One region of the Priestia sp. FSL W8-0524 genome, then DNA from elsewhere that is predicted to be linked to it. Evidence: riboswitches for the same ligand, from Rfam matches in the RefSeq annotation. Region 1 holds a riboswitch; the other holds the start of a gene.
What was found. A riboswitch is a leader RNA that binds a small molecule or an ion and turns the genes downstream of it on or off. The one in region 1 is predicted to bind preQ1.
Positions count from the first base shown of each region.

Region 2: it holds a riboswitch for preQ1, as region 1 does, so the genes downstream of both, NST66_RS01045 (QueT transporter family protein) here and queC (7-cyano-7-deazaguanine synthase QueC) in region 1, are expected to answer to the same signal.

Region 1 covers NZ_JBBOUG010000001.1:1,011,716-1,022,767, reverse strand. Annotated here, with positions in the region: gene NST66_RS05045 (hypothetical protein) at 1-252, opposite strand, end outside; gene NST66_RS05040 (hypothetical protein) at 400-594, opposite strand; gene NST66_RS05035 (patatin-like phospholipase family protein) at 612-1,457, opposite strand; gene NST66_RS05030 (YkvS family protein) at 1,766-1,951, shown strand; gene NST66_RS05025 (hypothetical protein) at 2,268-2,489, shown strand; gene NST66_RS05020 (NAD(P)H-binding protein) at 2,521-3,222, opposite strand; gene queF (preQ(1) synthase) at 3,291-3,788, opposite strand; gene queE (7-carboxy-7-deazaguanine synthase QueE) at 3,887-4,618, opposite strand; gene queD (6-carboxytetrahydropterin synthase QueD) at 4,611-5,051, opposite strand; gene queC (7-cyano-7-deazaguanine synthase QueC) at 5,051-5,716, opposite strand; PreQ1 riboswitch class I at 5,947-5,990, opposite strand; gene NST66_RS04995 (GerAB/ArcD/ProY family transporter) at 6,063-7,184, opposite strand; gene NST66_RS04990 (hypothetical protein) at 7,207-7,443, opposite strand; gene NST66_RS04985 (Ger(x)C family spore germination protein) at 7,455-8,654, opposite strand; gene NST66_RS04980 (spore germination protein) at 8,679-10,277, opposite strand; gene NST66_RS04975 (3-ketoacyl-ACP reductase) at 10,485-11,052, shown strand, end outside.
Region 2 covers NZ_JBBOUG010000001.1:198,881-209,932, reverse strand. Annotated here, with positions in the region: gene rluF (23S rRNA pseudouridine(2604) synthase RluF) at 1-129, opposite strand, end outside; gene NST66_RS01065 (MFS transporter) at 406-939, shown strand; gene NST66_RS01060 (hypothetical protein) at 996-1,343, opposite strand; gene NST66_RS01055 (hypothetical protein) at 1,371-1,616, opposite strand; gene NST66_RS01050 (hypothetical protein) at 1,686-2,135, opposite strand; gene NST66_RS01045 (QueT transporter family protein) at 2,571-3,059, opposite strand; PreQ1 riboswitch class I at 3,069-3,113, opposite strand; gene NST66_RS01040 (Lrp/AsnC family transcriptional regulator) at 3,309-3,719, shown strand; gene NST66_RS01035 (YitT family protein) at 4,103-4,969, shown strand; gene NST66_RS01030 (hypothetical protein) at 5,319-5,537, shown strand; gene NST66_RS01025 (5-deoxy-glucuronate isomerase) at 5,782-6,570, opposite strand; gene NST66_RS01020 (LacI family DNA-binding transcriptional regulator) at 6,705-7,730, opposite strand; gene iolE (myo-inosose-2 dehydratase) at 7,791-8,687, opposite strand; gene iolD (3D-(3,5/4)-trihydroxycyclohexane-1,2-dione acylhydrolase (decyclizing)) at 8,772-10,706, opposite strand; gene NST66_RS01005 (CoA-acylating methylmalonate-semialdehyde dehydrogenase) at 10,819-11,052, opposite strand, start outside.

The sequences.
Region 1 (11,052 bases):
AAAAACGTCTTGATCATCTGATAAATGTATCACGTATCCGGTCAACTGCTGTTCACTGTTGTCGTAAACAGTAGTAATTAGAATTTTTTTATGATCTACATATGCTTCTTCTAATAACGAATGGAGGTCATAGTCCCCGTCATCTTCGGGCCGGTTCGTTAACAGCATCCCATAAGTCGTCATTCCATTTTTATCTTTCCATATATGATCTGCAAAATAAAAAGGTGCTGTACTTTTTCGAAACTCATCCATAATATCCCTCCTATAACTAAACACGTTTATTCGCTCTTACTATACGTTACTAAATAAACGCACAAGCACTTGTAACAGTATATTCTCTACTGTACAGGCTCATACATCCATTATATAAGGCATAATCAAATAATGCCATCATTTCGTTTAACTCCTAGGAATTTCTAGATACGTATAGGTAAAATCGCCTCCGCGTCCGGCGATTCCACGAAAATGTTTGAAATCAGGGCGATTTACTAAAAAAGGGCGAAAAGCAAGAAAGTCTTCTTTTTTAACTTTAATTTCGGTTACTTTTCCTTCACTTAACTCATTTAACATATTGATTACTGTTTGTTCATCCATTCAGTTCCACCTCGTTTTTAGCTGTTCATCCAATTTTGCAGAGACGCAAATTGAGCTTCAGCTTCTTTATATCCTTGGTTATAAAGAGCGTCGAGACGCTCACGATTCTTCTCAATTCGCCCTACTACAAGAGGGGATTGCGGACGAATCACAAAGATATTCCCCTGTCTTTCCTGCTCTTCAATATATGACAATGTTTCATTATACAATTTATAGCGGTTCTCAAGCGCACGAGTCAGCCCATCATAATGACGATATTTGCGCTTCAATAACCAAAGCATATTTGATTTCTTTTTTCGATATCCTTCGTTTCGCGTTAGCACAACAATATTTTTTCTATATCCATCCTGCACTGCTTTTTTGATTGGAATCGGATCACTGATTCCTCCATCTAACAGCTCTTTTCCTTTATATGTAACGACAGGTGCTAAAAATGGAAGGGAACTAGAAGCGCGAACCGCTGTCAAAATATCCCGATCATACTCATCAAAATAAACGGGTTCTCCCGTCACGCAGTCCGTTGCTCCTACTACAAGCTTCTCTGTACGCTCAGCAAATGCCTCAAAGTCAAATGGAAGAAGCTGATTAGGAATTTCATCAAAAACGAAATCCATTCCAAATATCTCTTTTGTTTTAAAATAATTTTTCCACGACAAGTAGCGAGGATCCTCTAAAAAATCTAAATTAGCTTTGCGACTTCTTCCTATTTGTCTAGATAAATAAGAAGTGGCATGACAAGCGCCGGCTGAAACGCCAATTACATACGGAAGGTACAGATTTCTTTCCATAAAGTAATCTAAAACTCCGGTTGTATAAAGGCCTCTCATACCGCCTCCTTCGAGCACGAGTCCAGTATCTTTCAATTTCTACACCTTCTAATTCTTATAATTTATGACAAGATTATACCTCGTTTATTATAACGAAAGATGAACAAAGATGGAACTGTGTTGCTTCTCTCTTTCGTTAAAGCTACCAATTCCTTTTATTCCTCAGCACATTTTACTTGTTTTTTCAATTTTATTTTATATTTTTTCAAAAAACCCTTTACTAATTCCCAGTTTTAAGGCAAAATTGTAAAAAAAGAAAACGCTAACTAGTTTTACTATTTTCAAAATTAAAATTATTTAAAAAATTAATAATGAACTAATTTAAAACAAAGGAGCGATGAATGATGAAAATAGCAGAGGTAGGAAACTTGATAGAATTTAAAAATGGCTTACAGGGCATTGTCGAAAAAGTAAATGAAAACTCCGTGATTGTTGATTTGACTTACATGACAAACTACCGGGATTTAGACTTAGAACAGCGAACTGTTGTCAATCACAAAAACTACACGATTATTAATCCCGCTATGTAAAGGGAAAAAGCAACCGGAACGCAAAAACGGTTGCTTTTTTAGTGGTTTTGAAAGAACTGATTCTTTTGTTCTTCTGTAATAATTCCCAGCTTATACATGAGATAAATATACTGTTGAACCTTAACATCCTTCGAACTTTTTTTCACTGTACTCCCTCTTTTCTAAAATGTTTCTTCATACAATAATATATGGCTAAGATAAAAAAAGTTTCCTTAAAGAAACAAAACCAGGCCCCATTTTTTCTTGAAAGGGTCTTATTTTCGTGTGACAATAAGAACAAGCTACTACTACCTACTTACTGAAAGGAATTACTAGCATGTTTGATACTGTATTGTTTATCGTTGCACTTATTGTCATTCTTTTTTTCATCGTGCAGTTCGTTTTTAAACGCAAGCAAACTTCAAATAAAAAAACATCCGTTGAACCCATGAATTATGCCGAAGAAGATTCTAACTCCTACACAAGCTGGAGTGAATCTGCTTCTAATCACGATCACGATGGTGATGGTGATGGGAACGCGGATGCTGACGGAAGATAGAAAAAAGCCTCTTCTTATGAAGAGGCTTTTTTTATTTTGATAACACGCGCTTGCCGTTGGTAAACGAATAATAGCATTCACCTGTATAGATGTCTTGGCTTTCATGTACATGAACACCACATTTATCTTCAAGTGCAGCTTTCATCATGGATTTGGCTACGTTATACGCTTTAATTGGACGATATTTTCTCCACTTTCCTACAAGGCAAAATGAACACGACTTTAACGTGTATCCCCCAAGCTTTTCAAATAGGCGAAACTCTTGGCGCTTGCCTAATAATAACGATGGGCGGAAAAAGTGAGTAGAACGGATATACAAGCTTGCGATATCTTCTTCTACTTGCCCCTTTACTTTACTGTAAAAGAATGGCGAACGAAGATCAGCACCAATTGCTGTAATCGTTAAAAAGTTTTTGCAGCGATATTTTTCTGCACATTTAGCCGCTTTTAAAGGAAATTCGTAGTCAACTTTAATGAATTTCGCTTTTGTTTTTGCTTTTTTCATTGTCGTGCCTAAACAGCAATATACATCATCAACTGCAAAGCATTCTTCGTGCTTATCAAGCTCTGAAAAATCAATTTCAAGCTGACGTAGCTTTGTGTGTTCGATTGGTAGCTTTTTTCGAACAAACACTGTCACATGGTTATATAAGCTGTTGCTTAATAACATTTTTAAAAGTTCTTGACCAACAAGTCCGCTTGCACCTAATACTAATGCTGATCTCTGTGACATTCTTTCACCTTCTCATCTGTTGTTTTTGCAATGGAAAACAGGTTGCATACACAACCTGTTTGTTCGAATTAACGATTATCAATTGTTTCTGGGTATAAATCATGATTCATCAGGCGATAATTAGCCATTTCTTCATACTTCGTACCAGGACGGCCATAGTTTGTATATGGATCAATTGAAATCCCGCCGCGTGGTGTGAATTTTCCCCATACTTCAATATATCTTGGATTCATCAGTTTAATTAAGTCATTCATAATAATATTCATACAGTCTTCATGGAAATCTCCATGGTTACGGAAGCTGAACAAATAAAGCTTTAACGACTTGCTTTCCACCATTTTTTCATCTGGAATGTAACTAATATAAATGGTTGCGAAATCCGGCTGACCCGTTTTTGGACATAAGCTCGTAAATTCCGGACAGTTAAATTTCACAAAATAATCACGATTTGGATGTTTGTTATCAAATGCTTCTAGAATCTCTGGTGAATATTCAAACAAATAGTTTGTTCCTTGATTTCCAAGGAGTGATACACCTTCTAATTCTTCATCTTTTCGACCGCTCATTTGCATTTCCTCTCTTTCTACGATTGTCATTCTAACAGCGTTTTTTTATTTTGTATATATCTGTTTTTATTTTTCTTTGTAAATTTTTTGCTATGCGCTTACACGCCTCGTTTATTTCCCCAAACAAGGGCGTGAACCTGCGGCAGAACTCTTACATCGTTCATGTTTTTAGCTGCCACTGCCTTGTCGATTAACCACTCATACTTTTTAAGCAATTCTTGTGTTAACGACGCATTATCGATTGTCGTTAAGTCCTCGTTGCCTACTTGAACAAAAAATGGAACCTCAGGATAACGTTCATGAACAGACGCTGCATACTCAAAGTCCTCATCATTAAATACAACGACTTTTATGCTTATGTGCGCCATGCGTTTTTCCTTTATTAATGTCTCTATAATATCGTCTAATACGGAGAAATTTGTTTTCATTAATGAACTTGGAGGCTTAGGAGAAATCGTTAAATCATCGATCTTTAGGAACCAATCCTGATAACGGCTTCCCTGTGTTTCAAGAGCTGCTTTTACCCCATGACTGTGCAAAAGCTCTACAAGTGAACCAATCGCCTTGATAAGCGCAGGGTTTCCTCCAGAAATGGTGACGTGATCAAAGCACTCTCCTCCAATTTCTTTAAGCTCCGTCCAAATTTGTTCTGCTGTTAGCTGACGAATATCGTTTTTAGCTGATCCATCCCATGTAAAAGCTGAATCACACCAGCTGCAGGAATAATCACAGCCTGCGGTACGAACAAACATCGTCTTACGTCCTACAACCATTCCTTCCCCTTGAATCGTTGGGCCGAATATTTCAAGTACTGGAATTGTATTAGCCACGTTTTTTCACCTTCTTTGGGCGGTAAACTACGTAACTTGTCGGCGTTTCCCGCACGAATACTTGTACGCAAGAAGGCTTATTTGGTAGTGTGTCTAGATATTCTTGAACCAACTCATAAATTTTACGAGCAACAACTTCAGTTGTAGGAAAATCATTTGGATTTTCTTCGTTAAAGATAGAATGATCGTTCAATAATGTATGATCAAATTGACCAGAAACAATTTTTTTCAATAGCGCAAAGTTTACTAAAAAGCCCGCTTCGTCTAATGTATCTCCGGCAACAGTTAAATTTACAAAATACGTATGTCCATGGACTTGACGGCATTTTCCTGCTTCTTTATGAGGAACAAAATGTGCCGCAGCAAACTGCATATCTTTGTTCAATTCATATTCATAGTCATGAAAGACTTGAGGATACATTTGTTGCAGCATTATTTTTCTCCTCCTTCTTTTGTTTGCAAGTATTGATCTAACCCGCGTTTTCGCAATTGACATGCGGGACATTCGCCGCACCCATCAGCAACAATACCGTTGTAGCACGTTAATGTTTTTTCACGCACATATTCAAGCGCTCCTAGCTCATCCGCTAACGCCCACGTTTCTGCTTTATCAATCCACATAAGCGGCGTATGAATCACAAACTCGAAGTCCATTGATAAATTAAGCGTGACGTTTAACGATTTCACAAATACGTCTCGACAGTCTGGATATCCCGAAAAATCAGTTTCACAAACGCCTGTTACGATATGACGGCCTCCGCTGTTTTTAGCCAGTACGGCAGCAAATGATAAAAATAACAGATTGCGGCCATCCACAAACGTTGTAGGCAACTCTCCTTCTTTTTGCTCAATTTCAATATCATCTCGCGTTAAGGCATTTGGTGCTAATTGATTTAAAAGTGACATATCTAGGACGGTATGCTTCACACCTAAATCAGCTGCGATAGCTTTTGCTACCTCTATCTCTTGACTATGACGCTGACCGTATTGGAAAGTAACCGTTTCTACTTCTTTAAAGTTTTTCAAAGCCCAAAATAGACATGTTGTACTATCTTGACCTCCGCTAAATACAACAATAGCTTTTTCATTTTTCATCATTATTGTTCGTCTCCTTTTTGATTGAAATCAAAAGAAGAAGAAACTTTATTGAACCGTTCGTTCCCTTTGTGACTAATTTTATAACACAAAAAAGAGACTGCTCTTTTCCAGCAATCTCCCTAAAAAGCAACTAAGATACACGTCCTCGCCAGCATACACGTCAAAAAGACGTGTTGATAGAAAAGCACGTGAAAGAAGACACGCTAAAACCGTGTCTTTTGTCATCAACGATGATCTTAGTTTTTTATAGAGGGAGTTTTCGAACCTCTCCCGTACATATACAAACGTGTACGGCGTTTCTTCTTGAATTGTCATCGTATACTATACCACATACGTATAAATAATGCTATGTTTGTTGGCTTCTATCACCTTTAGCTGCCTTATTTCTCTTTATATAAGAAAGCGCAATAAATAACAACGGAAAACAGACGCTTAGTACAAATAAATAAAACGGCCAGTAATATTTTTCAAAATAATTGAAGTATGCTGTATTTGGAATAATGTAATACGCCACGCCTGTAATGATTAGACCTAAAGGAAAGCTCAAAAAATTGCGCACCCGTAAATTACATAATTGAGCGATACTTAACTGAATAGCATAGAACACAATGACAACTTTAAAAAAGATAGATAACATCCAAATAATAGCTACTAATACTTCAACGTGCTGTATCGTTGCACCTAACGAAATCATTTTTCCTAATAAATAAACTGGGTAGCTGTGCATTGATGCAATATTCGCGCCAAGAGCTAATATACAAGCCGCAACTGCAATCGTAATCGTCAAGCCCGATGCCACAGTGCCGATAACAATCATTCTTTTTACCTTTTTGCCATCTTTTATATGAGGCGTAATCATTAGCACAAAAATCAATTCCATAAACGGATTTCCTAAGAAATACGTGGTCCCTAACACTAAATCATCCATGCGGAATTCAAACAAAGGGTAAAGACGATCCAGTTTCATCTGAGGAATATTTAACGAAATTAACAATAAAAAAGGGACGACGATCCACGGTAAAAAGATTTCCGCTGTTCTCGCTATCACTTCAATGCCTAAATACCCTCCGTATATAACCGCTAAAATCACAAGAGCATGAATCCACGTAGGCAGCGTTTCAGGGACAATTTGCGTCGTCATAAATGTACTGATATCTCGAAGGGAAAACGTAGATTGAATGAACATAAAAAAAATGTAAATAAGAGACATACACGCTCCGGCGTAAGGACCTAGCGCTTTTTTAGCTATTTCAATGAACGTTTGCTGAGGGTAACGGTGCATCAGCCATAACAGCACCGCAACAATTAAAAGGGCAAAGCCAATAGCAAGCACACTACATACCCAGGCATTTTGTCTATTCGTTTCTAATAACGTAGCCGGAACTGCCAAAATAGCGCTTCCGATACAAAAAAAATAAATGAGAAAAAGAAGTTGTTTCGGAGTAATAAATTCTTTTATTTGCATCATACACCCCTTCTCTCCTACATGCTTACGTAAATAACAGATGATGAACGGTTTTAGTAAGAGGCTTAATGAGTTCCTCTAAAAAGTACAGAGGCGTAGGTACTTCTTTACGGAGTGTAATGGCTCCCCAAAAGAATAAACCCATACCTATAAGACAAAGATAGACAACGATTTCACGGTAATACTTTTCCTTTCGGAAGTTAATCATAATTTTTTTAGTCAAATAAGCAAGAAGTACGAGTAAGGCGATAAATCCCTCCATTTTCTTTCTCCTTAATGCTTCATTTGCTTCATATATGAGTTATTTAACGTGCCTAAGCGACGGATTTGAACTTTGGCATCTAAATCGACGGTTAAATCTTCTGCGTAAATTCTGTTCCAGTCTCTTTTCATTTTGTACCATCTCTTTACATCTTGTCTGTAAAACGTTTCTCCAAAACCGAAGATATCACTTTTATAATCTTTTTGAGCTTTTTCCACTGCGTCATTCATTTTTTCTTTTACGTCCGCTGCTGTTTTTCGTTCGAGCATATTGATTACAGCTGGGTCCTGTAAGTTTACTTGACACTCTACATCTGCCACGTTTGCTTCACCTTTTAAATCCACGTGAATATGAGGCTTATGGTTTTTCATAGAAGCCGTTACCTTCACGTTCGTTCGAAGCATTTCTACTCCGATGATATCGTGCTGTTTTTCTTTTCCTTCGCATGGAATAACAATTAACGTACTTTTTACATTTCCTGTAATATAGTTATATCCTTTACTTTCGTCTTCATTGAACCAGCCGATCAGCTTATCATTTTGAAAGACACCTAATCCTTTAAAATTGAGCAGGGTGGACAGATTGGTCCGGGAAATGCTCGACATATCTCCTGCCTTTTTCACGTCGCCTTTGACCAATACTCCCGATAACACCGCCTGCTTTCCTTCGCTCGTTAAGTTACTGATCAGTTCATTTAACTTTACGCCTCTAGTGGGTGCCCAAATACGCTGAGAGACGTCTAATGAAGCAAACATATGGTTAGCTGGTATTTTTTCAATTGTTGTTAATACGTTCAGAACGCTCGATGCTTTCGTGTTTTTAGCAACAACAACAAAATAATCGGTACGCACTTCATGATCCCGAGCAAAGAAATCAAGCACTTCAGCAATACCCTCTTCCGCCATGCTTTCGCTAATGACTAGCATTCGTAAATGAGAAAGATAAATTTTCCGCGGGGATTTTGTCGTTATTTTTCTTAACCCTTCCATTACAGATGAAGCCTTAATAGAGAATGTGGTAACAGAAGGCCCGTTTGTAGGGGTTTTGGCCTGAATATCACCAGGGTTAATCAGCTGAACTGTAACAATAATGCCATCTTCTGCTTTATCAATTCCGACAGCAACCGTAATGGCTAGCTCATTCAACTCTCGACTGCTCCAGCAGCCGCTTAACAGCAATGAACAGATACATAACATCAGAAATGCTTTCATAGTAACCGGCCACCTTTGCACAGTTTAGTTTTTTTGCGTCTTTTGACGTGAAATATTCTTCTCGTTAATAAGCTTTGGCCTTGTTTTCATTTTTTTGATCGAACGTCTAATTAGAACATCCTTTTGATCACGCTTCACAAAGGGAGCCATAGGTGTCATATAAGGGACTCCAAATGACCTTAAGCTGCATAAATGTAAAATCATTAAAATTAGCCCGAGGATAATACCGAACAAGCCAAAAGTAGCTGCTAAAACCATTAAAATAAAGCGCAGCATCCTTACTGCAATGGCCATATCATACACCGGTGAAACAAAGTTACTAATAGCGGTGATGGATACAACGATAACCATTGCAGGCGATACTAATCCAGCTTGTACGGCGGCTTCTCCTAAAACGAGTGCTCCCACGATTGAAATAGCTGAACCTACTGCTCGAGGCAATCGGACTCCCGCTTCTCGCAAAATTTCAAACGTGATTTCCATAATAAACGCTTCAATAATAGCTGGAAAAGGCACACCTTCCCTTTGAGCTGCAATACTAATTAACAAAGCAAAAGGAAGCATCTCTTGATGAAAAGTAGTTAAAGCAATATAAGCAGAAGGTGTTAAAAGGGCTAAGAAAAATGCCATGTAGCGCATTAAGCGAATCAATGTACTAATATCTGCGCGCTGGTAATAATCTTCGGCCGCCTGAAAAAATTGAATAAATAGGGCAGGAACCATCAATACAAAAGGTGTACCGTCTACTAAAATGGCTATCCGCCCCTCTAAAAGACCTGCTGCCACGGAGTCTGGACGCTCCGTGTTATGCATAGTAGGAAAAGGTGTATAATCTTCATCTTGAATCAACTCTTCGATATATCCGCTCTCCAAAATACCGTCTATATCAATTTTAGAAAGACGCTCTTTTACCTCTTGAATGACCTGTTCATCCGCAATGCCGTCTATATAAACGAGCGCAATATCCGTTTTTGTAAACTCTCCTATTTGCTGAGATTCAATCCAAAGTTTTGGAGATTTTATTCGGCGCCGAATCAATGCGGTATTCGTTCGCAGTGTTTCTGTAAAACTGTCTCGAGGTCCTCTTACAACGGTCTGAGATTGTGGTTCAGAAACAGCCCTGTCTCTCCACCCTCTTGTACTTGCCACAATACACGTTTGATACCCTTCTAAAAACAGCACGGTATCTCCTGATAAAACATGAAGAAGAGCATCATCCAATGTTTTGGCTTCCATAATTTCACCGGCCGCCAAACTATAGCTTTTAATCAACTCGTACATATTAACGACACCGTCATCATGAGTTAAATGCTCATCGTGATAATGCATAATGGAGTCCAGCGCATAGTGTTCAACTTCATCTTTATTTACCAATCCGTCGATGTAAGCAACACCTAAAGTGAATTTTTCTTCAATTGAAATTCGAAACTCTCTTGTCACTAAGTCCGTGCTCTGTCCCAATGCTTTTTTCATGTGGAAGATATTATCTCCCACTCTCTCCGACAATTTCTGCTCTTCCTCAGTGGAAGAAGCACTAGTTGCCTTAGAGTCCTTCGATTCACCAGCTTTTTCTTTCCGCTGTTTGGATTTATTCGTTAACTCCGATAGTTTTTTAATACGCATTGTTCATCCTCCACTACATTGAACGAAAAGAAACGGAATTTCTTCTTTTTAGTCTCTATAGTTTTTGTATGAAAAGGAAATTTATACTTGAAGCCATTTTAATAATCTTTATTTTTGACATCATTTGTGCATTTCTATAGGATAGTAATGGATAATTCTTCGTTATTATGAAGAATGTTTATACGGAACATTGAAAGGAGTCTATACATGGCACAATCACTTAAAGGCAAAGTAGCTCTTATTACAGGAGCAGGAAAAGGCATCGGTCGTTCAACTGCAATTGAATTAGCAAAAGAAGGCGTAAATATCGGTTTAATTGCTCGTACAGAGGCAGATTTAAAGGCTGTTGCTTCTGAACTGGAAGCATTTGATGTACAAGTTGCTTATGCAACAGCAGACGTTTCTTCTATGGAAGAAGTAAACGCAGCAGTTGAGCATCTACATACAAAATTAGGGGCAACGGATATCTTAATCAACAATGCGGGAATCGGTAAATTCGGAGGCTTTTTAGAGCTAGACCCAGCTGAGTGGAAACAAATCATTGATGTGAATTTAATGGGCGTTTACTACGTAACGCGCGCCGTTCTACCTCAATTAATCGAAAAAAATGGTGGAGACATCATCAATATTTCATCCACTGCTGGTCAAAAAGGCGCTCCCGTTACAAGTGCTTACAGCGCTTCAAAATTTGGCGTGCTTGGCTTAACTGAATCTTTAGCGCTAGAAGTGCGCAAACACAATATTCGTGTAACAGCTCTAACACCAAGTACAGTAG
Region 2 (11,052 bases), 810 kb from region 1:
AACTTGATCTCCGATTTTTGCAACCTTTCCATTAACGGTTACTCTTCCTTCACTAATTAACTTATCTGCCCCGCGTCTTGACGCTTTGCCAGATTCGCTAATAAATTTATTCAGTCTCAGGTGAATCACAACCTTACATTTAAAAATTTTAAAATTTGTCTCTTCTATTAGAAACCGATATGTGTCAATTTCTATACCGTCCCTATCGTAACATGCTATACGCTTCTCGTCTTCTTTTAATTTCATTACTTGACTATATTTTTTTCACAGCAATAGAAGTATAGATCCAAAATACTTTGTAATCTTATTCTTAACATTTCAAGCAATGCTTACACCTGTCAAACTAACGTCAATCTCCACTTCTATGCAAGACCTAAACGTCTAGATTGACTGATCAGTATAGAGTTGCTACCATCAGGTTTTCTTATGCTTCCAGGAGGAGTAACGCTGGCTCTAACAGCTATGGTCGGAGGAAGTTTGTTTGATAAAATTGGATTTAAACCGCTGCTTTTAACAAGTTTAATTCTTTTAACGTTTATTTTAAGTTTGTTCACTACCATTTCAAGAGAAACAACTACGATGACTGCAGCTATTTTATACGCTGCCTTTACAATTGGCGTAGATTTAAGCATAGGACCCGTAATGACGCTTGCTTTAAATCAAGTACCTAAACCTCTTCACGCTCACGGTTCAGCCATTTCAAATACGATTAACCAAGTTTCAGGCGCAATTGGACCCGCTTTGTATACAAGTATTATGACAATGGCTTCTCAGCACTTTATTCAACAATCAAATGAAACGAATAAAACGCTGTTACAAATAAAAAGTATGACAAGCGGGGTCCATACCGTCTATTATGTAGCCATCGCTTTCGCTATCGTTTCGTTCCTGCTCGCTCTTACGTTAAAGAAAAAAGACCAGCAGCTGGAGACGCAATAAATAAGAAACTAACAAGAGCTGCTCAAGTCATGAGCAGCTCTTGTTACATGCCGAATTTATATTACAAATGTAAAAGCAATCATAGATACTATGAAAGCAAGAATAATAATACCTCTCTTTTTTTCTGTTTTCCATGCTTCAATAGCGCCCGCGATACCACCAATGACTAAAATAAAAGTACCCATAATGTGCAGAGGCAGCAGCGATAATACTCTACCTAAACTCGCCATCACTCCTCCAATCAATATAAAGCCTGTTGTTATAATCGATTTTAATGATGTTAAGTCTCGTATAGCTTCTTGTTTTTCAGTCTTACTCAGTTTAAAGTACTCTATTATACTAAAAGCAGCGGGTGTTCCCCATAAAATAAAGAAGCTAACTAATCTATCCGTGTCTACATTCACTGTTTATTCACCACCGCTATTAGTTTCTTATACACTTTTCCTAACCCATTTTTTAGAGATAAAAAAAGCGGCTGTAGCTGCTACAGCGGGAATCATAAAAGCAAAGCTACCAGAATAACTGCCAAACGTTACTTTACTTGATAATCCTTCGATTGAGCTCCACATAGTCGAACTTTCTGGAACATATAAGAGCGTAAGAATCATTCCTGATAGCAGTTGAAAGCTACCCAAGAAAACGATGAAACTAATGATAAATAGTCCATATCTCTTCACTAAAATCTCCCCCTTGATTTATATACGATTTCACGCTTCATAAGTTCCATCATTTAACAAATCCATGTATTATTCTCGCTTCAAAGATCCTCCAAAAGAAAATTGATGGTAGTCATCGATCTTATTCCAATATCCTATGCACTTTACGTCAGGCTCATCAATAGCTAACGCTTCTTTATTAATTCCTTTATAAGGAAGAAATGCAGTCAACTTTACCTTTTGTTTTGGCTTAATATTTAACTTATTTCCTTCTGCTAACACCTTAAATTTATTTTCAGAATAACCGTTTTTTATTTTTAGTGGATACGATAAAAATACGTCGTTTTGTTTGATGGTCAAATCGCTCTTGTTTACGAATTCCAATTCATACGAAATCCCTTGCTTCATCTTTTGTTCTTTGATGACGTTAATATGGATCTTTTCTAGTTCTCTTAAAGGAACGTTGTCTTCTTCTTTTGAACACCCGGCAAATAAGATAGCTAACACTAATAAAACAAGAATTCCTAACTTTCTATTCAAAAAATAATCCCCTCTCTCGTAACAAAGATTATTTTACAATTATAACTCAAAAAAGTTATTTAATGGTAAAAATACACAATTAAAAAAGCAAACCTTGTCGGTCTGCTTTTTTAATTGCTACGCATAGGTAATGTGTTGTTGTGCGAAAAACTTTTCGATAAGGAGTTTGCCAACTATATGTATATCGTAACAAAAGAAAAAAGAACGCGCTGTGAGATTTGTCACTTCTTCTTTCAAAATAATCTAATTGAATACTCGCTATTGCGTTACGCAAAAAGAGCAGAACGCAATAGCGACCTGCTCTTTTTACATGCTAGATATGGGTAATTTGTCCATGCGTGAAAAGCTCTTCAATAATAAGGGGTTTATCACTACACTTATAGAATAACAAAGATAAAAAGATGCGGCTGTGAGATTTATCACAGCCGCATCTTTTTATCCAACTAGCTTATTAAATTGTACACGTTTATTAATGGCCGCCATAATTGGTGCTCCAACAAGCATAACCACAAACTCACCAACAGCTGTTGTTAACCACGTAAAGAAAAATGGTAAATCAAATGCTAGGTGCAGTTCAAACGCAATAATAAACATCGTAAACGTAAACACAAGTGTATTAATAAGCATACGAGCCCACATATTTTTAATGTAGCGCATAGAAAAAATGGTAATGAGTAATGATAGTACAGATTGTCCTACCCCAAACACCAGATCATAAGCGACCATTGGTGAAAAAAACAAATTCGTCAGAAATACCCCTAGTACAATGCCGTACACGTACTTTTTATTAAATACAATCAAATGATTGAACATTTCTGATATACGAAATTGGATATTGGTGAAGCCAAACGGCTGAATTAACATGCTAACAGCAATATACATAGCTGCTAAAAGACCGTTGACGCAAAGTGTTCTTATATTCATCTTACTATTCTCTCCTTAGTTTTTTAACGTGGGATGGTTACGAACCACGTAAACACTCAAAGAATCATACAGCAAGCTTAAGCTTTCGTCAATCTAGCTGTTTGCAAACTACTGCTGCTTTCATGTCTTCCATATTGACTGCTCTTTTTTCTTACTTTTCTTTAGTATAAAATAGAAGACGTATCCGTATACATAGGTGACATAAAGTAGTTAAACCTTTTGATTTGAAATACGAAAGGATTTGTAGCGATGTTAGATAATACAGATAAGCGCATACTAGAAGAGCTATCAAAAAATGGACGTATGAAGATGAAAGAATTAGGAGAAAAAGTGCATTTAACCGGACAAGCCGCTTCTGCTAGAGTATTAAAGTTAGAAGATGAAGGCATTATCAAAGGCTATACAATTAACATTGATGAACGAAAACTTGGCTACACCGTCCATGCATTTTTAAATATCTATACGCAGAGCATTCATCACCACCCCTACCTTACATTTGTAGAAAGTCAGAAGAAGTACGTTATCAACAACTTTAAAATTAGCGGCGATGGCTGCTACTTACTAGAATGCAAATTTCATTCAAATGAAGAACTAAATGCTTTTTTGACAGAGCTAAATCAGCATGTGAATTACAAACTTTCAATCGTCATTAACAAATAAATTTTTTAAAAAAATAAAGGTATATTAGTTTATGAAAATGGTAATCCTAATAACGTATTCCCCCTATTCCAATAAATTTGAAAATCCTTTGCGCCGTCGCAAAGGATTCTTTTTTTATGTAGGAAACCGCCTTCTATTTTTTGAAAAGTTGAACATCTCTCATAGCGTTGACATAGCGGTCAGAGGTTTATATAATCGGTGACATCGAAGCATAGAAAAGCAGACTCAAGACATTATACACGTATCGTAATTCTTCGTCTTAGAAGTTGATCAGTTTTATAACTAGACAATTTCTAAGACGTTTTTTATTTTATCATTTGTGAAACACTAGTAAAAACAAGATTCCACGTGAAAATATCCTAATGATCAGGGAGGTTTGCATATTGAAAACAATCTATAAAGACATCATTTTAATTATTGCCGGAGCGCTTTTAGTTGCTGCATCCATTGATTTTTTCGTCATTCCAAATAAATTAGGTGACGGAAGTACGGTTGGTATTGCTCTTGTTTTATATTATTTATTTCATATCCCTACAAGTATCAGCACATTTCTTGTGAACCTTGTATTCATTGCCTTAGCTTATAAATTTCTAACTAAAAAAACCATTCTCTATACGATTCTAGGAGCTGTCATGACGTCCGTTTTCTTAGGTCTGGTCAGCTATATTCCTTTTCACGTTCACGACATGATTTTAGGAATTGTATTCGGGGCTTTACTAATGGGAACAGGACTGGCACTCATTTTTATCGCGGATGGATCTACCGGCGGCACAACTCTTTTAGCTTATTTATTAAACTACACAAAAGGCTACAATATCTCGAAAAGCATGTTCTACATGGACAGCGTCATTATTTTAGCATCGGTTTTTGCTATTGGCGTCAACAATACCCTCTATACTTTTATATTCGTCTATCTTTGTGCTAAAATCGTCGATGTTGTTATCGAAGGTTTCCACAACAAAAAAGCAATGACGATTATGTCTGATCAGTACAAAGACATTGCGCAAGTTATCACCAGTGAATTTGGAAATGCAGCTACCATCTTTTACGGATATGGCTACTACGCCAACAAAGATAAACGCATTATCTACGTTGTTATTAAAAAGAACGAGTTATTAAAAATTAAAAAGAAAATCCAGCAAATTGACCCGAATTCTTTTATTGTCATCCACGAAGTAAAAGAAGTTGTCGGCGGAAAATTTGGATTTATCGGCAATTCGCCTCATGAAACAAAAGCCGCTGCTAAATAAAAAAATCCACCTCTTGGTGGATTTTTTTATGAAAAAACCGTTAAGAAAAACGAAAAGATCCCTGCTAAAAAGTAAACTGACCCTAACGCAATTGCTCCTGTAACGACCGTAAATACACTTAATCCGATAGCCACCTTCATTTTCATCCACATCCCTTTTTAGATTAGTAGTATAAGTATGTCCAAGAATAGAAGATTTATAACTATGCCACCCTATTTATTTCATATATCGATGCAACAATTGTCTATTCAATGTGTTCTAAAACCACCCCTGGCGGCATAATGTATAGGAAGGATTTCATATACACATCTTTGTATCACACATATCATATGAAATTAGGTGAGATAAAATGGTGGCTGTCCACTTTTTTGAAAACAGAAAGCTTCTATTAAGCCAGCTGAGGGGAAACATTCCTTCTACGGGTGATGATTTAAAGATTAAGGGACGAAAAGGAACCGTCGTGCTTGTGAATGACATCGATGAAAAAAATGTTCACGTGGAAGTTGCTTTAGAAAAAGTAGTGAAAAAGAACTTAGCGTTAGATAATGCTAAAAAGAAAAGGAGATAAGCGGCTACGCTTATCTCCTTTTTTTTGATTGACATACGATCTCTTGCTTCTGTTTAGAAAAAAAAGAGACTCCTAAAAAAGGAATCTGCCAAAAAGAGCGATATCATCGCCTGAATATTAATACAAGCTATACTTTAACATATAAAAACATATTTTACAAAAATAAACTATTATTTTACGCATAATTATTTTTTTATTCGAGGCTTTTCAACATTTGAAACCCATTTCGTATAAAGAGTTTTATTTATTTTTCAGGCCAAATTTTTGCATCCGGCTCTAATAACCACTTATGCTCTTCTTCCATAATACGGTCTGTCCATGGATTATTGTCAAGATGGCGAATCATCCAGCAGAAGTACATCGCATAGCCGGGAGCCGTTGCTTGAGGATGATCTAATTCACCTGGAATTGTAATAAAACTATTATCAACTACACGGTATGCATCTTCTCCAACCATTGCACAGCCAAATCCTTGCGGCTTGTCAAAACGATAGTAATATACTTCAGGCTGATCATGATGATGAGGCGGATAGCTCGACCATCTTCCTGGATAAGAAATAACTTCTCCAATAACAAGGTTAGAATAAGGAGCGTTATTATAATCAAAGATTGTCCGAATGACACGCTGAGCGGTACCTTCCCATACTCCTTCACCAGCTACTGTATTTTGACAGTCTTCAGGCGTATATAATTTTGATGAAAATTCTTTTTCATTATCCGTTTTTTGAACTAGTACTTCACTATTGGCAAGCGCGGTAATTTTAACCTCCACATTTTTCGAAACGTGCAAACACCAAGGCTCTTCTTCAAAAAGAGACTCACGCTGAATTTCTTTCGAATGTCCTTCCCACTCTAGCTTTACCTTTCCTTCTAGTAAAAGAATAGCCGTTTCATTGCTGCTGTCTAGTAAAGTTTCCTCTTTTCCTTGAGACATATTATAAATCCCAATATCCATCAGCATATCTTTGTGCTGACCGGCCATTTCTGTAAGTACGTTGTATCCTTTATTTAATTCACCTAATTTACCTAGCATGTTTAACTTCCTCCTTTATGTAGTAGCACAATCAGAATTTACTAATCACTCATTTTTTCTTCATAGACTTTATACATTCTTTTGAATATGTGACTGTGAAGAGTTTTTATTAACAGCAATACTCTTGATTGTATTCAATTATTTGCAGATGCTGTGGCGTTTCTTCGTAACGGAGCCGTCGATTTCCGGACAATCAATTTCGGCTCAAGAAGTAAATGTTCTTTATGCATCGTTGAGTATTCCATTTCTCTAACCAGCAAATCCACTACGTTTACAGCCATTTCTTTTGTCGGTTGTGCTACCGTCGTCAACATGGGCGTGATGGTAGTAGAAAGAACGGTATTATCAAAGCCAATCACTGATAAGTCATTCGGCACATCAATGTTGAATTCTTTTGCCGCTTGTATGACGCCAATAGCCAGTAAATCGTTACAAGCAAAAATAGCCGTCACTTTCTCCTTCATTAAAAAAATTTGCTTAGCACTTTCATATCCTTTTTGAATACTTGCTTCGGTCGTAATAACGTGCTGAGGTAACACAGTGATTCCATTTTCTTGCATGGCATCTCGAAAAGCATCTAAACGGGCGTGATTACTTTTTGCATTTTCTGTAATAATCGCAATTTTTTTATGATGCAAAGATAGCAAATAATCAGTCGCCAAATAGCTTCCCTTATAGTCATCCACTGTCACTGTATTAACAGATATGTGAGGGATTTCTGAAGCAATAACGCTAATGGGTATATCTTGCTTCAGCATATTTTTTAAAAGATTAGCATTGCGAAAAGCAGATGCTACAATTAAACCGTCGATTCTCTGACGAATTAACAGCGATAGATATTTTTTCTCTTTTTCCGCATCGTTATCGGTATTACACATTACAACATGGAAACCTCGCTCATGACTTCGGTCTTCTATGCTTCTTGCCAAATCGGCAAAAAAAGGGTTGGAGATGTCGGGTACGAGAAGCCCAATCGTTTTAGTAGGCTTTCCTGTTAAAGCAGATGCTACGACGCTTGGATGGTAATTCAACTGCCCCATAACCTCAATTACTTTTTGTCTTGTTCTTTCACTAATGTGACCGGTTTGATTGATAACTTTTGATACGGTGGAAATTGATACACCTGCTTCTTCAGCCACACTATAGATGGTTGGCTTCATTTCATCTCCTCCTTTCCTTTCATAAACATATAAAAGGCGTAAAACCTTTTACAATAGAAATTAAAGACCGCTTTTTTCTTTAATAAAGTTTCTTGCTTTTAACGCATATTCAAAAGGATTAGCAAGCGCTGGATCCTGTTCTGCTTCTACGACAAACCAGCCGTTATAATCAGAAGCGGCAAGCGTAGTAAATACTTCATCAAATTCAATAACTCCGTCGCCTGGAACAGTAAAGGCTCCTTCTTTTACCGCTTGCAAGAAGCTCAGGTCTTGTTGTTTGACTCGATCAACTACTTCTTGGCGAATATCTTTCAAATGAACATGTTTAATACGATGAAGATATTTTTTTAAGATATAAAGAGGTTCTTCGCCTGAAAAAACAAGATGACCGGTATCAAATAGGAGCGAAACAAGCTCTGGATTGGTAAGCTCCATTAGCTGCTCAATTTCTTCTGTTGTTTGGACGCCTGTTCCCATGTGATGATGATAGACAATATGCATATCTTTCTCTCTTGCTAGTTTCCCAAGATAGTGCAGGCCTTCTATAAGGCTGCTCCACTCTGTTGGCGTGAACACGGGCTTTTCTTTGAATAAAGGTACATCCATCATCCCTTGAATGCTGTGTCCTTGTTCAGATACAACAATTACTTTTGCTCCCATTTCGTATAAAAAATCGCGATGTTCAATAAATGGCGTCACCGTTTCTTCCAGCGGCTTTGTCGTTAAAAATGTACTAAACCATGCGCTTGCAATTTCTAAATTCCGAAGTGATAATGCCTTCCTTAAGATCGAAACATTTCGCGGATATTTGTTTCCTACCTCACTTCCTTTAAAACCGGTTAAAGCCATCTCACTGATACACTGTTCAAATGTATTTTCAGCTCCTAGTTCAGGCATGTCATCATTTGTCCAAGCGATTGGAGCAATCCCCAGTTTGACCGTGTTTTCCTTGAACATGTCTTCCTCTCCCCTATATCAAATTGAAAACGCTATTATATTCACCGAATGTTTCCCCTCAACATCGGCCATTTCTCTTGCTTGTTAATAACCTCTGGCCATTTCAAGATTTTTCACTTTATCCTTATAGGCTTCTTGTACATGGTGATTTTCAGATACCTCTGCTACTCCTACATGCCACCACGATTCATAACCGTTTGTCATAGTTTTGGGTAGCACTTTAATATCAATTAATGTAGAAGTCTCTTGTTTTTGTGCATCTTCCATTGCCGTTTTTAGTTCTTCAAGAGAGCTTACACGATATGTTTTTACACCGTAGCCTGCGGCGCTGGCTGCAAAATCAATTTTCATCACGTTTCCGTTTAATTTTCCTGTTTCATCGTTTCGATAGCGAAACTCTGTTCCAAAACTCCCCATTCCATTTGACATTTGAAGATTATTAATACATCCAAATCCGGAGTTATCAAACAGTAAAATATTTATCTTTTTTCTTTCTTGAAGGCTTGTAATGAGCTCTGAATGCAGCATTTGATAGCTTCCATCTCCAACCATCGCATACACTTCTTTAGCTGGTTCAGCCAGCTTAACTCCAAGTGCACCTGATACTTCATATCCCATACATGAATATCCATATTCCATATGATAGGTATTGGGTTTATTAGACTTCCACATTCTCTGTAAGTCACCTGGAAGACTTCCAGCTGCACCAACAATGACGGAGTTGTCATCAAGGAGCTTATTCACCTCTCCAATTACTTCTGTTTGCGTTAATTGAGTACCAAGTGATTCTGCATATTCAGCTAAGCTTTCATCTAAATGACCTTTTATTTCTGGAATAAAATCTGCCCCTGTAAAACGTATGCTATGTAGACGCTCTAATTCTGCTTCCCATGCGTCTTTTGCACTTGCAATTTCTGTCGTGTAACCAGACTGATAGCCAATTGACATGAGCTCTTTCCTAAGAGCAAACAACCCTTCTTTTGCATCAGCTACAAGCTTCACGGCATCCAGTTTATTTGCATGAAATTCAGACGTGTTAATAGTAAGAAATTGCACGTCGGGATGTTGAAAAAGCTGTTTAGATGCTGTTGTAAAATCAGTAAATCGAGTGCCTACTCCAATTACTAAATCCGCATCTTTAGCGATTGTATTAGCAGCTGAGTTTCCTGTTACACCTATTCCGCCAAGATTATAGCGATAGTCGCTTTCAACGGCACTTTTCCCAGCTTGAGTTTCTCCAAATGGAATATGGAACTCACTAGCAAATTGTTTTAACTCTTTTGCAGCTTCTGAATACCGAACGCCTCCTCCGCAAATGATGATTGGCTTTTTCTTTGTTTTTATTGCTTGAATTGCATCTGCTAGACTGTCCCTAGTCGGAAGGCGACGCTCAATGCGGTGAACGCGCTTTTGGAAGAAATAAGCTGGAAAGTCCCATGCTTCTCCCTGCACATCTTGAGGCAAACAAATAGTTACAGCTCCCGTATCTGCAGGATTCGTTAACACACGTATCGCATTAATCATAGCTGTCATCAATTGTTCAGGGCGGCTTACGCGATCCCAGTACTTACTCACTGGACGGAAAGCATCGTTTGTAGAAATAGATAAATCATATGTCTGTTCAATTTGCTGCAAAACAGGATCAGGCTGTCTAGTTGCAAATACATCGCCGGGAAGCAACAAAACTGGAATGTTATTAGCTGAAGCTGTTGCTGCCGTTGTAACCATATTTGCCGAACCTGGTCCTACTGAAGATGTGCAAGCCATAATCTGCTTTCGATGTTTTTGTTTTGCAAAAGCCATCGCTGCATTGGCCATTCCTTGTTCATTACGTCCTTGATATACATCTAGATTTCCTGGGTCTTCTTCCAAAGCTTGCCCAAGACCTACTACATTTCCGTGCCCGAAAATTGTAAAAATCCCTTTAATAAACTGATGCTGCTTTCCATCAAATTCAACATACTGCTGATTTAAAAACTTCACTAATGCTTGTGCCGTCGTCATTCTAACTGTTTCCATGCTTCTTTCTCCCTTCTAATACTAGATTGCGATTTTAAAAAAGGAAGCATAAGGAATATCTTTAATTCCTGATACCTCCTTTTAAAATGGAATGCGATTTTTAATGAATCACTTACCAGCGCGTTGTTACCATTTTCTTTCTTGTATAAAACTCCACGCCGTCCGTACCATTTGCATGAAGATCACCGTAAAAAGAATCTTTCCAGCCAGAGAATGGGAAGAATGCCATAGGTGCCGGTACCCCTACATTTACTCCTAACATACCAGATTCAATATTTTCACGGAACTCACGTACGCTTGCGCCGCTATCTGTATAAATACAAGCACCGTTTGCAAATCGAGAGTT